DNA from 4 places in the Stutzerimonas sp. C6.4V genome. Region 3 is predicted to be linked to each of the others. Evidence: predicted binding sites of a transcription regulator. Region 3 holds the regulator's gene; each other region holds the start of a gene.
What was found. Region 3 encodes FliA, which starts transcription of late flagellar genes. Its sites were predicted from a motif close to CTAAAGTTTNNNNNNNNNNNGCCGNTAA; they were not measured.

Region 1 (4,210 bases), on a different contig from region 3:
CGATTGCAGCCGCGTGGCAAGTGACAGCAGTTCGAGGAGCAACGCCAGCGGTAGCAGCAGCGTCATTTAGCGGGGCAGCTCGCTGCGCAGCGCTCCACGCTTGAAGACGCCTTCTCCGAATGCAATCAGCCGGTCGTTCTCGTCCAGCAGGTCGCAGCCGGCCATGAAGATCTTGTGCCCACCCGAGCGGCATTTCGCTACCGCCCTGACGCGGCTGCCAGCAGAGGCCGGAGCGCTGAAATTGAGGCTCATCGACAAGGTGGTTGCGACCCGCCGCTGGGCCGGGTCCGGCTCCCAGGTGCCACAGAGGCCCATGGCCACATCCATCAAGGTTGCCATCACGCCGCCGTGCATGTTGCTGGCATTGTTCAGGTGTCGCGGCTGCAGGTTCAAGGCGATGACGGCATGGCCCTGGCCATAGGCGACCAGTTCACAGCCGACATCCTGAAAAAAGCCGGTGACCGTTGCTTGGGTTTCCCGCAGTAACTCGGGCGAGTATTCGGATGTGGGCATGATGGTTCTGGTTGCGGATGGCTTGCAGACGAGACTGGCAGTCTTTAGGCTCTTGGTCAATTAATCGGAATACCATTCCGCACTGCGAAATATCTGGTGCGGCACCAACCGTCCAAACCAGGAGGTTCGCATGTTTTCCCGTATCGGCATCATCGGCGCCGGCGCGATGGGGCGCGGCATAGCGCAACTGTTCGCCGGCGCCGGGCAGCGGGTCTGGCTCTATGACAGCCGCTCCGAGGCGATCGATCAGGCTCTGCAATTCAACCGCGGGCTGCTCGAGCGGAGCGTTGCCAAGGGCCGCATGTCAGCCGATGAGCTGCAGGCGACCATCGAGCGCATGCAGCCGGCACATAAGCTGACAGAGCTGGCGGGCTGCGATCTGCTGATCGAGGCCATTGTCGAGAACCTCGAAGCGAAGCAGAGCCTGTTTGTCGAGCTGGAAGGCCTGATCGCGGCTGATGCCGTACTTGCCACCAATACCTCGTCGCTATCGGTCACCCGCATCGCCAGCGCCTGCTCGCGGCCTGAGCGGGTGGCAGGTTTTCATTTCTTCAATCCCGTGCCGCTAATGAAGCTCGTCGAAGTGGTACGTGGTGAACGCACCGATCCGGCAGTCATCCAGCGGCTGGTTCAGCTGGCCGAGCAGGCCGGGCATTTCCCGGCGATCACGCCGGACACCCCCGGCTTTCTGGTCAACCATGCCGGCCGCGCCTATGGCACCGAGGCCCAGCGTATTCTCAGCGAAGGCATCGCCACGCCCGAGCAGATCGACCGCATCCTGCGGGACGGTCCGGGCTTTCGAATGGGGCCGTTCGAGCTGTTCGACCTCACCGGTCTCGACATTTCCCATGCGGTCATGGAGTCGGTGCACGACCAGTTCTACAGCGATCCGCGCTATAAGCCGTCTTACCTGGCCGCACAACGGGTTGCGGCGGGATTGCTGGGGCGCAAGACCGGTGAAGGCTACTATCGCTACGAAGAGGGTCAGCAGATTCGCTCGCCCGAGCTTCGCTTCGATCCGGTAACCATTGATCGGCCCTTCTGGCTCGACAGCATCGAGCCCGGACTTCGGGCGCGGGTCGGCGGGCTTCTGCGGCAGGCCGGTGCCGTGCTGGAATCTGGCAGCGAGCCGTCGGACCAGGCGGTCTGCCTGATTACTCCGCTGGGTGAAGATGCCAGCCAGTGCATCGAGCGGCTGGGCTTACCAGCGGTTCGAACCCTGGCCCTGGATACCTTCAGCGATCTCGACAAGCGTCGTGTGCTGATGCGTCAGCCTGCGCTCGATCCGGTATTGGAGGCTCAGGCCCGCCAGGTCCTGGGCGCTGATGGCGTGCCGGTCGAGGTGATCAACGACTCACCCGGATTTGTCAGTCAGCGCATCGTGGCCAGCATCGTCAATCTAGGCTGCGAGATCGCTCAGAAAGGCATCGCGACGCCGCAGACGCTCGACCGCGCCGTTCAGCTCGCCCTGGGCTACCCCAAGGGCCCGCTGGGTTTCGCCGAACACTACGGCCCGGCGAGAATCCTGGCGATACTGGAAAACATGCAGACGTGCTATGGCAACGAACCGCGCTACCGGCCCAGCCCCTGGTTGCGCCGGCGGGTGCAGCTCGGCCTGCCGCTGGCGGCGCCCGATATGCCGTGCTGAATGCGGCTTGCATTCATTAGCTATCCAGCTCAAGGAACGTCGGTTGCTGCCGTTAACCCGGTAACCGGCGTTCAGGCCGGTTGCTGCCAAGGGATACTGGTCATTGGTGGCAGAGGTGGTACAACCCCCTTTTCCGGATGACAACAAGAGGCCATCCATGCGCCCTTATCTCCTTCTTCACCCCTGGGCCTGTCTGCTTCATGCCGTGGCTCTGCTTGGGCTGTTGCTGGTTTATCGCTTCCTGGAGCCACCGTTCTACCTGGTAGCGGTGTCGATGCTGTTGCTTGGTCTCATTCCCTGGTTCTGGACGGGGCGCGTGCGTACTGCCGAGTCGCCCGCGGCCGAGGCTGATGCGTCGGGTTTCGCTGCGCTGAGCAGCAGGCTGTCACGTCACACCTGCCATAACGCGCTGTCGGCGGCCCAGGTCTCGTATAGCGCCGAGCAGTTGGCGGCACGTCTGCAGTCACAGTTGGTCGCCATCAGCGAAATCGCCAATGGGGCCGAGGCGATGACCGCGACCGAGCAGGACAGCGCCAGCCGTGCCCGCCAGGCCCTGGAGGCCGCCGAAGCGGTGCGGCGTAGCAGCGACACGGGCCGTGCGGCGCTGCAGGACGCCATCGAACGCATGCAGGCACTCAGCGCGCAGACCCAGTCCAGCCGTGAGTTACTCGATGGACTCTCGGCGCGCACCGAAGAGATCCGCCAGATCACCGATGTGATTCAGGCTATCGCCAGTCAGACCAACCTGCTCGCGCTCAATGCGGCGATCGAGGCTGCCCGGGCCGGGGAGGCCGGGCGCGGCTTTGCCGTGGTGGCCGATGAGGTGCGTAATCTCGCTGGACGCACCAGTACCGCGACCGAAGAGGTCGGGCGAATGGTTGGCGATATCCGCCAGCAGAGCGAGGCGGTGGTCACGCATATCCAGCAACAGGCCAGCGAGCTCGACGAAGCGGCCGAACAGATTGCCGGGACGGGTGCGCAGCTCACCGGCATAGCTGAATTGGCCGGCGATGTCGAAAAGCAGGTGGCGGAGATCACTTCGGGCACGGCCAGCAATCATGAGCGGCTGACCCAGCTGTTCGTTGCGCTGGATCAGCTGCGTGGCGATGCGCTGGACAGCGAGGCCCAGACCCAGCAGCTGGAACAGGCGGCGGAGAATCTCGTCGGCCAGGCAGAGGCAGTCAGTGAACAGCTCGCCGAAGTCCAGCTTGACGACTATCACCAGCGCATCTACGACCTGGCGCAGGAGGGCGCCGCGGCGATCGCTGCGCGTTTCGAGGCGGATCTGGAGGCCGGACGGCTGACGGTCGATGATCTGTTCGATCGCAACTACAAGGCGCAGGCGGGCACCGATCCGGTGCGTTATCACACTCGTTTCGACCGTTACGCCGACCAGGTCCTGCCAGCGATCCAGGAGCCGCTGCTCACGCGCAACGACGCGCTGGTCTATGCCATCGCCACCACGCCAGAAGGCTATGTGCCCACGCACAACCGTGCGTTCAGCCAGCCGCCGGTGGGCGATCCCGCGATTGACCGGGTCAAGAGTCGGAGCAAGCGGCTGTTCAACGATCGCACCGGAGGGCGCTGTGGCAGTCACGAGCGCAAGGTGCTGCTGCAGACCTACAGCAGGGACACCGGTGAGCTGATGCACGACCTCTCGGTGCCGATCCATGTCCGCGGCCGGCACTGGGGTGGCCTGCGGCTGGGCTACCGGCCGGAACACTAGGGGCCGGAAGCCGTCGATGGCCGAAGCGCGGTGGTGTTTGGCACTGACTGACGCGCCATCGCCACCCGGCAAGCCGGCGAGCTGACTAAGCTTGCGGCAGGCAAAACCGGAGCATGCAATGAAGACACTTACCGATCACCTGGCGCAGTACGCGGCCTACCACCGCGATCCGCGCAACCTGCTCAGCCACTTCGTTGGCATTCCGATGATTGTCGTTGCGGTAGCGATACTGTCGTCCCGGCCGGGTATGGACGTCGGTGTCTGGCTAAGCCCGGCCGCGCTGGTTGCGCTGGCCGCGACCTTGTTCTACTTGCGTCTGGATC
Region 2 (4,210 bases), on a different contig from region 3:
AGATCACGGCAGGGGGAGCATCACGCTCACACAGTCTGGCTGCGACCTGAAGGCCATCAAGGCCGGGCATACGGATATCCAGCAACACAACATCGGGACGCAGCTCCTCGATCAGGGACAGCGCCTCCTCGCCATTTGAGGCGGAAGGTTCCAGGACACGATAGCCGTCAAGGTCACCTACCAGTCGGCTGAGGCGCTCGCGGGCTAGAGGTTCGTCATCGACAATCAGCACATTCATATGGATCTGGCTTCCTGCTTTTGTGTCGCACACGGATAGCGTAGACAGGTGTAGTGACGGGCGTTACGCCGCTCCACGCTGAGACTCGCTGCAGGACCGAAAAGTGCCGTTAATCGTGCGGCTATGTTCTGCAGCGCTTGCTGCGTACCCTGTGACGGCAGCTTTTGAGCGGCCTCGTCGAACGGATTGCTGACCTCCAATTGGAACACGCCGTCGGCATAACCAGCCGTTACGCACACCACTCCGCCTTCGACGCGCGGCTGAATGCCATGAATCAAGGCATTCTCAAGCAGCGGCTGCAGGGTCAACTGCGGAATCGGCACATCATCAGGTACGGCATCCACCTGCCACTCGACCACCAGGCGATCCCCCAGGCGGTAGTGCTCGATGGAAAGATAGCGACGCGACAGTTCCAGCTCTTCGCGCCAGGGCACCAGCGTACCAGGGCGGGCCAGGCTCGCCCGAAACAAATCGGAAAGATCGAGGACCGCCTGCTCGGCCTTGGCCGGATCGGTAACGACCAAGCTGGCGATGCTGTTCAGGCTGTTGAACAGGAAATGCGGCCTGATTCGCGCCTGCAGCGACTCGATTCGCGCCTTGAGCTCAGCCTGCTCCTGACGCCGCCACTGGCTCTGCAGGTAGAAATAGCGCAGCAGCAGCCCTGACATGATCAGGCTGATCAACGCATGGCGCAGGTACAGATTCACCTCACCAACGCGCGTCAGCGGGCCACCGAGCTGGTAGATATCGGCGACCGCCGTGCACGCCAGCGTCAGCCCGACCACCATGGAGCAGCAGGCGAGCCCGGCCAGCCAGGCCGGCAGCCGCGCCAGCAGTGGTCGTAACTGGCAGGTAACTCCGGCCGACAGCAGCATCACCCATTGCACGAACAGCGAGGTCAGCGCCAGGCGCATCCAGTTGAACCCAGGCTGCATCGGCTCGGCCAGCACCAGCACCAGCACCAGCAGCTCGGCGAGCAGCACCAGGCCAAGCAGCGCATCGGGCTGGCATAGCTCAGGCACGAAAAAATCATCGACAAGGGGCGCTGGCGGCGTTCGATCAGGTTTTCTTGTTCGCATGTTCAGAGTTCCGCGCCGCGAAGGCGCAACGCAAGGTAGCCCGGCAAGGCGGATGCCCGCCGTGGCGCAGCCGCAGGCCAGTCTATCGGCTTGGCGCGATCAGAAGGTGACGAGCGGTCGCCAGTTCCACCCTTTGGCAGTTATGCACCGCCCGTATCGGCCGATAAGGACTTCTACGAACGACTCGTTATAGCGGATGATGGCGTAATGATTGCATTGCAACCATTTCACGCTAACCGCTACCGCTGTCCAAGGAGTATTGATCCGTGCTGCTGTTTTCCTCTCTGCGTAGCCGCTTGCTACGCCCGGTATTCCTGACGCTGTGCGGCGCCGTTCTGGTGCAAGTCTTGGTGGCGCTGGCCTTGACCCGGAGCACTATCGACGGGCTCGAACACGACATTGAGCAAAGCCTGGGCGAGGATTCGGCGCGCCTGCTGCACGCGCTGCGTTCGGCAGATGCCGAGGTCCGGGGCGGCATTACCAATCTGGCCGAACGCATGACGGGCGACCTGTCCCAGGGACTGACGCAGCAGTTGACCGAAGAGCAGAAGCAGCTGAAAGACGTGCTGGAACGCCATCTCAAGCAGTCCGGAGACGACCTCGCCACGCTGCTTGCCGGCGTTGCGCCAGCAGCGATCTGGGACAACGACGTACCGGCGCTGACCGAGTTCGTCAGGATGGCTCACCGCAACCCGGCGGTCGTCTTCGTCGTCTATTTCGATGCCAGTGGCAACCAGCTCACCCGCCACCTGAACCGCCAGGATCCCCGAGTCAAGGCACTGCTGGACAAGGGCACCGGTCGCACCGCGTTCGACAAGGTGCTGTCGGCCGCCGAGAACGACCCCACGCTCTATCTCGCCAAGACTTCGATCAACCCCAAGGGTGCGGATATCGGCCAGGTGGTCCTCGGCTTCTCCACCTCCGCGGTGAGCACCGAACTGGCGGCCTTCGACAGCCGCTTTCAGGCTCTTGTCGCTGGCGGAGCCAAGCTGGTGGAGACCGGTCTCGCAACCACCGCCAACGACAGCGCGAAGATCATGGCGTCAGGCCTGGCCGCTGCGACGGAAGTGGCACAGAGCATCGAATCCAATAGCCAGAAGGCGGTGGAGCGTTCGGCTTCGGCGCTGCTATGGAAAATCAGTGTCGCCCTCGCCGTTACCGGCGCGCTGCTCCTGCTCGCCGTCACCTTGGTGCTTGGGCGTCAGGTACTGCGCCGGCTGGGCCTGCTCAGCACCGCACTGCGCGGCCTCTCGGCCGGCCACGGCGATCTCACCCAGCGCGTCGAGATCCACAGTGCAGACGAGGTGGGTGAAATGGCTGACGCGGTCAACGTGTTTCTGGCCAAGCTTCAGCCGATCGTCCAGGAAGCACGCCGCATCGCCGTCCAGACGGGAGCGGAAATCGACACCCTGGGCCACCGCAGCCGCTCAGCAGCAGCCGCCGCCGAGCGTCAACGTGACGAAGTCGCCGGAAGCCTGCAGGCGCTGGCCGACATGACCCAGCGCGCGCAGAACGAAAGCCGAGCCATGCAGACCGCACTCGATCAGGTCGCCTCGATTCGCAAGGCAGCGGTCGATAACGAGGCGATCTCAGAGCAGGTGGGACGGACGATCGAGGCGCTTGGCAGCGGTGTACAGACCAGCGCCTCGGTCATCGAAAAACTGGCCAAGCAGAGCGAACAGATCGAGGTGGTACTGACCGTGATTCAGGGCATCGCCGAGCAGACGAATCTGCTTGCGCTGAACGCTGCCATCGAAGCCGCTCGCGCCGGCGAAAGCGGCCGTGGGTTCGCCGTGGTGGCCGATGAGGTGCGGGCGCTCGCCAGCAAGACCCAGCAATCTACCGGCGATATCCAGACGCATATCGAAAGCCTGCAGCGAGGTGCACGTGATGCCGTATCGGCAATCAACACGGCTGGCAAGCAAGCCGAAAGCGGCCTGGTTTCCCTGGGTAGCAGTCGCGATCTGCAGCGCGCGCTGCAGGCCGCCGTCGAGCAAGTGCATCAGGTCGTAAGGGAGGCAACCCAGGGCGCGGAGCAACAAGCTGGTAACGCAACGGCCGTGCGCGAGCGGGTCGAGGTCATCCTCACCGAAGCCGAGCGCGCGGCCGAAGCGGTGACTGCAACCGCGGCCAGCGGAAAAGAGCTGGGTGTTCTCGCGCAGAGGCTCGAAGCCAGTCTCGGACAGTTCAAGGCCTGATAAACCGCTCGCTGCAGAGTGCCAATACGGAAGCCGTGCATAACCCTGTTATTATTCGGGCCCTTCAATTTGCCCATCCGATCCAGCGAGCGCATTCATGAGCACCGACAAGACCAACCAGTCCTGGGGCGGCCGTTTCAGCGAGCCCGTCGACGCCTTCGTCGCCCGATTCACCGCCTCCGTCGAGTTCGACAAGCGCCTCTACCGCCACGACATCATGGGCTCGATCGCCCACGCCACCATGCTCGCCAAGGCCGGCGTGCTGACCGATGCCGAGCGCGACCAGATCATCGCCAACCTGAAGGACATCCAGGGCGAGATCGAGGCCGGCAACTTCGACTGGCGCGTGGACCTGGAAGACGTGCACATGAACATCGAGGCGCGGCTAACCGACCGCATCGGCATCGTCGGCAAGAAGCTGCACACCGGCCGCAGCCGCAACGACCAGGTCGCCACCGACATCCGCCTATGGCTGCGCGACGAAATCGACGTGATCCTCGGCGAAATCACTCGTCTGCAGCAGGGTCTGCTGGGGCTCGCCGAGGCCGAAGCCGACACCATCATGCCCGGCTTCACCCACCTGCAGACCGCCCAGCCGGTGACCTTCGGCCACCATCTGCTGGCCTGGTTCGAGATGCTCAGCCGCGACTACGAGCGCCTGGTCGACTGCCGCAAGCGCACCAACCGCATGCCGC
Region 3 (4,210 bases):
ATTGAGCAACGCGGCGTCGTCGGGGCTGCTCTCCAGCTCCACCAGTTGCTCTGACAATAGTTCGAGAATCTCGCCGGCCTCAACCAGGAAGTCCTGGAGGATTTCTTCATCGGCGTCGAAGCTCATATTCACCTTCCCCTAAAAGCCCAGGCTTGAAAGCAGATCATCGACATCGTCCTGCCCGGATACGACATCCTCACGTATATCGGCATGCATCTGCGGACCTTCACCGTTGGAAGTCGCTTTTTCCTGTTTTTTCTTTTCCTGCTCGGCGAGCAGCTCTGCATGATCGTGCTTTATGCCGGCCACACGGTCGACTTGGCCGGCCATCAGCACCAGATTCAGCAGGTTGCTTTCAAGCTCGGTTATCAGACGGGTCACCCGCTTGATCACCTGGCCGGTGAGATCCTGGAAGTCTTGGGCCAGCATGATTTCGCTGAGATTCTGCGAGAGCTGGCTGCCGTCGTTCATGGTCCGCTGGAGGAATTGGTCAATGCGTTTGACCAGGTCGCGGAACTGTTCGGCGTTCATGTCACGACGCATGAAGCGCTGCCAGTCGGCCGTCAGGCTTTGCGCTTCGTAGCTTACGTAGTTGACCAGCGGCGCTGACTCCTCGACCAGATCCATGGTGCGGTTTGCCGCTTTCTCGGTCATTTCCACCACATAGGACAGCCGGTCGGTGGCGTCTGTGATCGGTGATGGGTCTCCACCAGCGGCACAGGTATCCATCTCCAGCTTGACGATGGCGTTGTGCAGTTCGCGGGTGAGCTTTCCGACTTCATGATAGAGACCCAGATTGCGGGCCTGATTAAGCTCGTTGAACATCTGCGCAGCGTCGTCGAAGCGGCCTTGCTGCAGGCTTTCAATCAGTTGGGGTGCATGGGCCTTCAGAGTCGCTTCGAACTCTGCAAGGCTTTGGTCTGTTTGCGTCATAGTGCCCTCGCGGCGTTACTTCAGCCGTTGACGCGCTCGAAAATCTTTTCGATTTTCTCTTTGAGCACTTGAGCCGTGAATGGCTTGACCACATAGCCGTTTACGCCTGCCTGTGCTGCCTCGATGATCTGGTCGCGCTTGGCTTCGGCAGTCACCATCAATACCGGCAGATGCTTCAGACGATCATCGGCACGCACTGCGCGCAACAGATCGATGCCACTCATGCCGGGCATGTTCCAGTCGGTGACGAGAAAGTCGAAACTGCCACTCTTGAGCATCGGCAGCGCGGTAGTACCGTCATCGGCCTCGGCCGTGTTGGTAAAGCCCAGATCACGCAAGAGATTCTTGATGATCCGTCTCATTGTCGAGAAGTCGTCGACGATGAGAATCTTCATGTTCTTGTCCAAGTACACCTCCGTAAATCCCGAAATCCCCAGCGCCCGCTCACGGTTCATGGCGGGCTCCGTGAATGAAGCTCGTAAAAAGCGGCCTCGAAATGCGTTATGCAAACCGGCTGCTAGCGGGCACGCCACTCGCCGAGGCGAGCTCGCAGACGCGCCGCGCACTGGCTGTGCAGCTGGCTCACCCGCGATTCGCTGACGCCCAGAACCTGGCCGATCTCCTTCAAGTTCAACTCTTCGTCGTAGTACAGCGAAAGCACCAGTTTTTCACGCTCCGGCAGGTTCGATATCGCATCGGCCAGGGCTTGCTGAAAACGCTCGTCCTCGAGATCACGAGACGGTTCCGGATGTGCACTGGCGGCTTCCTCGCCGAACTCCCCGTGCTCGCCCTCCGTCAGCAGGTCATCAAAGCTAAACAGGCGGCTGCCCAGGGTGTCGCCCAGAATGCCGTAGTACTCATCGAGACTCAATTTAAGTTCGGCCGCAACTTCATGATCTTTAGCGTCGCGACCGGTTTTGGCTTCAATTGTGCGAATCGCCTCGCTGACCATGCGCGAGTTGCGGTGAACCGAGCGCGGCGCCCAGTCACCCTTGCGCACTTCGTCGAGCATCGCACCTCGAATGCGGATGCCTGCGTAGGTCTCGAAACTGGCGCCTTTGCCGGAATCGTACTTCTTGGACGCCTCGAGCAGACCGATCATGCCCGCCTGCATCAGGTCATCGACCTGCACGCTCGCCGGCAAGCGCGCCAGGAGGTGGTAGGCGATGCGCTTGACCAACGGCGCGTACTGATCGATGAGCTGGTATTGAGCGTCTTTAGCCTGAGCTTTGCTGTAATACATACCGAGTCCAGCCGCTATTGTTCGTTAGGCTCTGAGGCGGGCCTGACCAGGCGCTCCACAAAAAATTCCAGATGACCACGCGGCGTTGCCGGTAGCGGCCAGGTATCGACCTTCTGTGCAATTGCCTTGAAGGCCAGTGAAGACTTCGCTCGCGGATAGGCCTCGTACACGGCGCGCTGCTTCTGCACGGCCTTTCGAACCGCCTCGTCGTAGGGGATCGCGCCGACGTACTGCAGCGCCACGTCCAGGAAACGCTCCGTCACCTTGGTCAATTTGGCGAACAGGTTACGGCCTTCCTGGGGCGCATGGGCCATGTTGGCCAGAACCCGGAAGCGGCTGATGCCATAGTCTCGATTGAGTAGCTTGATCAGCGCGTAGGCATCGGTGATCGAGGTCGGCTCATCGGTCACCACCAGCAGCACTTCCTGCGCGGCGCGGACGAAACTCACCACGCCGTCGCCGATACCGGCCGCCGTGTCAATGATCAGGACGTCGACATCGCTGCCAATGTCGCTGAATGCCTGGATCAGCCCCGAGTGCTGCAGGGTCGACAGCTGGACCATGCTTTGCGTACCGGAAGCGGCCGGAACGATGCGCACGCCGCCCGGCCCCTGAATCAGCACATCGCGAAGATCGCATTCGCCGGAAATGACGTCGGCCAGCGTGCGCTTGGTCGTCAGACCAAGGAGTACGTCGACATTGGCCAGCCCCAGGTCAGCATCGAGCAGAACCACCCGCCGCCCGAGATCGGCCAAAGCCAGCGCCAGATTGACCGACACGTTGGTCTTGCCGACGCCACCCTTGCCGCCGGTCACCGCAATCACCTGTACGGGATGCATACCCATGTTTACACGCCTATATCTTGCTGGGGCCCGGAGGCCATCGATGCGTTCAGCGTGAACGCGTCATCTTTGTCTGTGTGAAAGGCCGGTGCGTTCATCCGACCTTCCGTGAACCGTTGTAGAGCTCGGAAAACATGTCAGCCATCGCCTCCTCGCTGGGCGCCTCCTCTGATTGCAGACTCACCGCCCGACTCACGAGCTGGTGGCTGCGAGGAAGGTGCAGGTCATCAGGGATGCGCGGGCCATCAGCGAGGTAGGCTATCGGCATATGCTGGCTGATCGTGAGCCCAAGGACATCTCCAAGGCTACCGGCCTCATCCAGTTTAGTCAGAATACAACCAGCCAGCCCACAACGCCGGTAGTTGTGCCACGCAGCCTTGAGCACCTGGCTCTGGCTGGTCGCGGCCAGCACCAGGTAATTCTTCGATTTGATACCCCGGTCAGCCAGTGCTTCGAGTTGCTTGCGCATCATCGGGTCGCCTGCCGGCAGACCGGCCGTGTCGATGAGAATCAGGCGTTTGCGGGCCACCGACTCGAGGGTCTTGCTCAACGGCTGGCCGGGATCGATCTGGAGGACCGGCACATTGAGGATACGACCGAGGGTCTTGAGCTGCTCCTGCGCACCGATGCGGTAATTATCCATACTTGCCAGGGCAATGCTTTGCGGCCCGTGCTTGAGCACATAGCGTGCCGCCAGCTTGGACAGGGTGGTGGTTTTTCCGGCACCCGCCGGACCGACCAGAGCAATGATGCCGCCCGCTTCCAGCGGCTCGGCCTCCGTAACCTTGATGGCATGTGCCAGATGCGCCAGCAGCATCCGCCACGCCTGTCGCGGCTCGGCGACACCGGCTACCTTTTCGAGCAGGGCACGCGACAGATCGGCAGGCAGCCCGATGCGCTGCAGGCGGCGCCAGAGACCCGCCTGCTGAGGGCGGCGGCTCTGCTCCTGTCCCCAGGCAATCGAGCCGAGCTGCATTTCGATCAACTCACGCAGCCCTTGCAGTTCTGACTGCATGGCCTCCATCGCCCGCGAATCCGTCGCGGTAGCAGTAGCAGGTGCTGGCCGAGCCGCGGCGGCAGGTTTCTCATCAAGCAATTGACGGTCCTGAACGGCCTGTGGACGCGGTGCGCTGAGCTCGGCATGGGCTGTGGCGATGCGCGCCTGAGTCTTGCGCAATTCGCTCTCAAGGGC
Region 4 (4,210 bases), 510 kb from region 3:
GCACAGCGCGCCCCTAAACGGCAGGCGCGCTCGCCGCTCAGGTTAAAGCTTGAAGCTGCCCATCTGCCGGCTGAGATCATCGGCCAGGCGACTCAGCTCATGACAATCTTCCCGACAGCCCTGCACATCACTCGCCGTCGCCTGGGCCAGGTCGGCGATGCCCTGCACGTTACGGGTGATCTCCTCGGTCACGCTGCTCTGCTCTTCAGTCGCTGCGGCCACCTGAGTGTTCATGTCGCTGATGGCTTCGACCTGCTCGGTGATTGCGCCGAGCGACTGGCCGGTGCGCTGACTGGCCTCTACTCCAGTGCCCGTCGCAGCCTGCCCTGCGTGCATGGAGTTGACCGCGTTTTCAGCACCGCTCTTGAGCCCCTGGATCATGTTCTGAATTTCATCCGTGGATGCCTGAGTCCGGCTGGCCAGGGTGCGTACCTCGTCAGCGACCACTGCAAAGCCGCGACCCATCTCTCCGGCGCGTGCAGCCTCGATAGCCGCGTTCAGCGCCAGCAGATTGGTCTGTTCGGAAATGCTGCGGATCACTGCCAGCACCTTGTCGATGGAAGCGACCTGCTGTGCCAGATCGGTGACCGATTCGGCGGCGTGACCGATCTCGCCAGACATTTTCTCGATGTGCGCAATCGAATCACTGACCACCTTGCGCGCTTCCATCGCCTCGCTGCGGGCACCCTGCGAGGCCTGTGCGGCATTGCTGGCATTGCGTGCGATTTCCTGCACGGTGAGGCCCATTTCGTGCACGGCGGTCGCGACCATGTCAGTCATCTCATGCTGGCGGCCTGCGCGCGTCGCAGTGTTGTCGACCACCTGCGCCACCTGCCCGACAGCGGTCCTCAGTTGCTGACTGGTGTTCAGCACATCGCCGATCAACCCGCGCAAACTGCCAATGAAGCGGTTGAAGCCGCGCGCCAGGTCACCCAATTCGTCAGCGCGGCTTTCATCCAGGCGGCGAGTCAGATCGCCACCGCCTCCGCCAATTTCAACGAGCGCCTGGGTGACCTGACGGATCGGTTTCACCAGCCCGCGCGCCAGCAGCACGACGAGGCCAAGAAAGAACAGGGCAATGCATGCGCCGATCAGACTGATGGTCCACAACGTGCGGCGCGCCTCGGCAAAGATTTCCGCTTCCGGCACTTCACTGACCAGTACCCAACCCAGGCTTTCCAACGGCTGAGCGATCGCCAGGAACGCCTCGCCGTCACGCTCGAATCTCACCGCGTCGGATGCGCCATTGAGGAGCTTCTGCGCGGCATCGCTGCCTGTCAGCGTGCCAAGCTCGACCTGGTCGTTATTCTCGGTTTTGGGGTGAACCTTGACACGGCCGTCACCGCTGATCAGGTAAACCTCCCCCCGCTCACCAAAGCGAAAATTGCTGATCAGCTCGGACATGCTCTCCAGGCTGAAGCCAAGCCCGGCGACGCCCAGGGTCCTGCCACCCGCCTCGATCCGCTGATTGATGAACAGGGTTGGCTGACGGGACGCTTTGTCGATGTCGAATCGCCGTTTAATTCCGCTGTCGACCAGGCCGTAAAACCAACCGTCGCCGGCAGCTTTGCGGTTAAGTGTCCGCGAGAGTCCTGCCTCGGAGTAGTAGTTGCCACTATCGAGCACTGCTATCGAAGTCGTGAGCGCGTTTTGCTGAGCCTTTACACCGTCCAGGTAACGACCCATTGCCTCCGCTCGGTCTGCACTCTCACCTTCACGCAACCAATCCTGAACCAGCGTATTGTTGGCGATACCGGCCGTGGCAGTGATGGGCGCAGCGAGCGTACGCTCGATGTCGTTCCGAATCGCCGCAATGTTGGCTGGCAGTGCCTGGCCTACGAGGTAACGCTCAGCCAGTCGATTGACCGCTGATGAATAGACAACAATGACGATCAGGGTGCTGGTGAGCAGAGCTGCCCCCATGCTGACAATCAGCTGCCACTGAATACTACGTTGCATGAAAGGCATGTTCTCACTCGATCTAGTTTTAATGTATGCAGGAATTGACCAACTCTGGATACAAAGGGTGGAATTGACTCTTTACCTATCGGCATAACCAGCCATATCTTTACTTCACACCGATAGCAGGCTCAGGAACCTTCGACAAATCCATGACTGCCTTGAGACCGCCCGAAAGCCGGTGCTAGGATTCCGCGGCGGGCCACCAGGCTGGGTGGCCGTGAATTGAACAGGCCTTATGTCCAGTATCCGCGAGCGCAACAGAGAACTGATCCTTCGTGCAGCCAGCGAGGAGTTTGCCGAGAAGGGCTTCGCTGCCAGCAAGACCAGCGACATCGCCGATCGCGCGGGGCTGCCCAAGCCCAACGTGTACTACTACTTCAAGAGCAAGGAAAACCTGTATCGGGAGGTCCTCGACAGCATTGTCGAGCCGCTGCTGCAGGCTTCCGCTCCCTTTAACCAACCCGGCCAACCTGCCGATGTCCTGCGCGCATATATTCGTACCAAGATCCGCATCTCGCGCGAACATGCCTGCGCTTCGAAAGTATTCGCCAGTGAAATCATGCACGGCGCGCCTCACCTCCCCAGCGAACGCGCCGAGCAGCTCAATGCGCAAGCCAGCCATAATGTGGCCTGCATTCAGCGCTGGATCGATGAAGGATTGATGGCCCGCGTCGATCCAAACCATCTGCTGTTCAGCATCTGGGCAGCCACCCAGACCTATGCCGACTTCGATTGGCAGATTGCGGCCGTTACGGGAAAGCCCTGCCTTGACGACGCCGACTATGATGCCGCTGCGGACACCATCATCCGAATGGTGATCAAGGGGTGCGAGGTCAGGGAAACACTTGCACAGGGCTGATCCATTTATTGGCTGCCTCGACCGGAGGCTCTGCAGGCAACCGGCATATCTGATAACGTTTCGCCCCGCAAAGGTTCCGGACTGTAGCGTTTCACTGACAACGCTGTGCTGAGCACCGGCCTGGAAAAAGGAAATTCTTTTGACCGAATTGCGCAACAGCCTGTCGCGCCAACTGTTACGTATCGTCCTACTGTCGGCGCTGGCTGTTGGGCTGGTGCTGAGCTGCGCGCAGATCGTTTTCGATGCCTACAAGACCCGACAGCTGATCAATGCAGAAGCGCAGCGAATACTGCGCATGACCCGGGACCCTTCGACTCAAGCCATCTACAGCCTGGACCGGGAACTGGGCATGCAGGTCATGGAAGGTCTGTTTCAGCACGAGTCCATTCACCAGGCCTCGATCGGCCACCCAGGCGAAGAACCGCTCGCCGCCAAGTCGCGCCCATTGATGGCGTCCCCCTGGCGCTCGCTGACCGATCCGATACTGGGACGTGATCAGGCATTTTCCATTCCGCTGATTGGTCGTCCGCCTTACAACGAGCACTACGGCGACCTGCGCATCACCCTGGACACCTCCCCCTACGGCGAGGAACTCATTAGCAATTCGATCGTCATCTTCGTTGTCGGCATGCTGCGCGCCTTGACGCTGGGCCTGGTGCTTTATCTGATCTACCACTGGTTGCTGACCCGTCCGCTGACTAAGCTCATCGAGCACCTTTCCAGCATCAACCCCGACCGCCCCAGCGAGCACAAGCTGCCGATGCTGAAGGGCCACGAGCGGAACGAGCTGGGACTCTGGGTCGAAACCGCCAACGGACTGCTTTGCTCCATCGAGCGCAACATGCAGTTGCGCCATGCTGCCGAGAGCAACCTGGAGCGCATGACGCAGTACGACTTTCTTACCGGCCTGCCCAACCGCCTCCAGCTGCAACAGCAGCTGGATCACATCCTTAGCAGCGCTGGCCGCCTGCAGCGGCGGGTGGCGGTGCTTTGCCTGGGGTTGGACGATTTCAAGGGCGTCAACGAACAGTTCAGCTACCAGAACGGCGACCGCATGCTGATGGCGCTGGCGGAGCGGCTCCGTAACCAGAGCGGCCGGCTTGGTGCCCTGGCGCGCCTGGGCGGTGACCAGTTCGTCCTGGTGCTGTCAGGTTTCGAACAGCCATACGAAGCGGCCGAGCTGGCCCAGAAAGTGCTGGATGACCTGGAACAGCCCATCGTTCTCGACCAGCAGGACATCCGACTGCGCGCCACCATCGGCATCACCCTCTTTCCCGAGGACGGTGACAGCACCGAGAAGCTGCTGCAAAAAGCCGAGCAGACGATGACCCTGGCGAAAACCAGGGCCCGCAACCGTTATCAGTTCTACGTGGCCAGTATCGACAACGA

Region 1: a site for FliA is predicted at 2,190-2,217, ahead of AC4LFW_RS16110 (methyl-accepting chemotaxis protein). Genes of this name have one in related genera too.
Region 2: a site for FliA is predicted at 1,457-1,484, ahead of AC4LFW_RS15870 (methyl-accepting chemotaxis protein). Genes of this name have one in related genera too.
Region 4: a site for FliA is predicted at 2,045-2,072, ahead of AC4LFW_RS12690 (methyl-accepting chemotaxis protein). Genes of this name have one in related genera too.

Annotation. Positions count from the first base shown of each region.
Region 1 covers NZ_JBZUBM010000002.1:58,979-63,188, reverse strand. The annotation lists gene AC4LFW_RS16125 (hypothetical protein) at 1-66, opposite strand, end outside; gene AC4LFW_RS16120 (PaaI family thioesterase) at 67-513, opposite strand; gene AC4LFW_RS16115 (3-hydroxyacyl-CoA dehydrogenase) at 644-2,161, shown strand; gene AC4LFW_RS16110 (methyl-accepting chemotaxis protein) at 2,319-3,887, shown strand; gene AC4LFW_RS16105 (Mpo1 family 2-hydroxy fatty acid dioxygenase) at 4,006-4,210, shown strand, end outside.
Region 2 covers NZ_JBZUBM010000002.1:7,638-11,847, forward strand. The annotation lists gene AC4LFW_RS15860 (LytR/AlgR family response regulator transcription factor) at 1-238, opposite strand, end outside; gene AC4LFW_RS15865 (sensor histidine kinase) at 235-1,317, opposite strand; gene AC4LFW_RS15870 (methyl-accepting chemotaxis protein) at 1,584-3,515, shown strand; gene argH (argininosuccinate lyase) at 3,613-4,210, shown strand, end outside.
Region 3 covers NZ_JBZUBM010000001.1:2,206,980-2,211,189, forward strand. The annotation lists gene AC4LFW_RS10325 (chemotaxis protein CheA) at 1-126, opposite strand, end outside; gene AC4LFW_RS10330 (protein phosphatase CheZ) at 139-933, opposite strand; gene AC4LFW_RS10335 (chemotaxis response regulator CheY) at 954-1,328, opposite strand; gene fliA (RNA polymerase sigma factor FliA) at 1,451-2,176, opposite strand; gene fleN (flagellar synthesis regulator FleN) at 2,191-3,021, opposite strand; gene flhF (flagellar biosynthesis GTPase FlhF) at 3,113-4,210, opposite strand, start outside.
Region 4 covers NZ_JBZUBM010000001.1:2,713,718-2,717,927, forward strand. The annotation lists gene AC4LFW_RS12690 (methyl-accepting chemotaxis protein) at 43-1,968, opposite strand; gene AC4LFW_RS12695 (TetR/AcrR family transcriptional regulator) at 2,198-2,821, shown strand; gene AC4LFW_RS12700 (putative bifunctional diguanylate cyclase/phosphodiesterase) at 2,961-4,210, shown strand, end outside.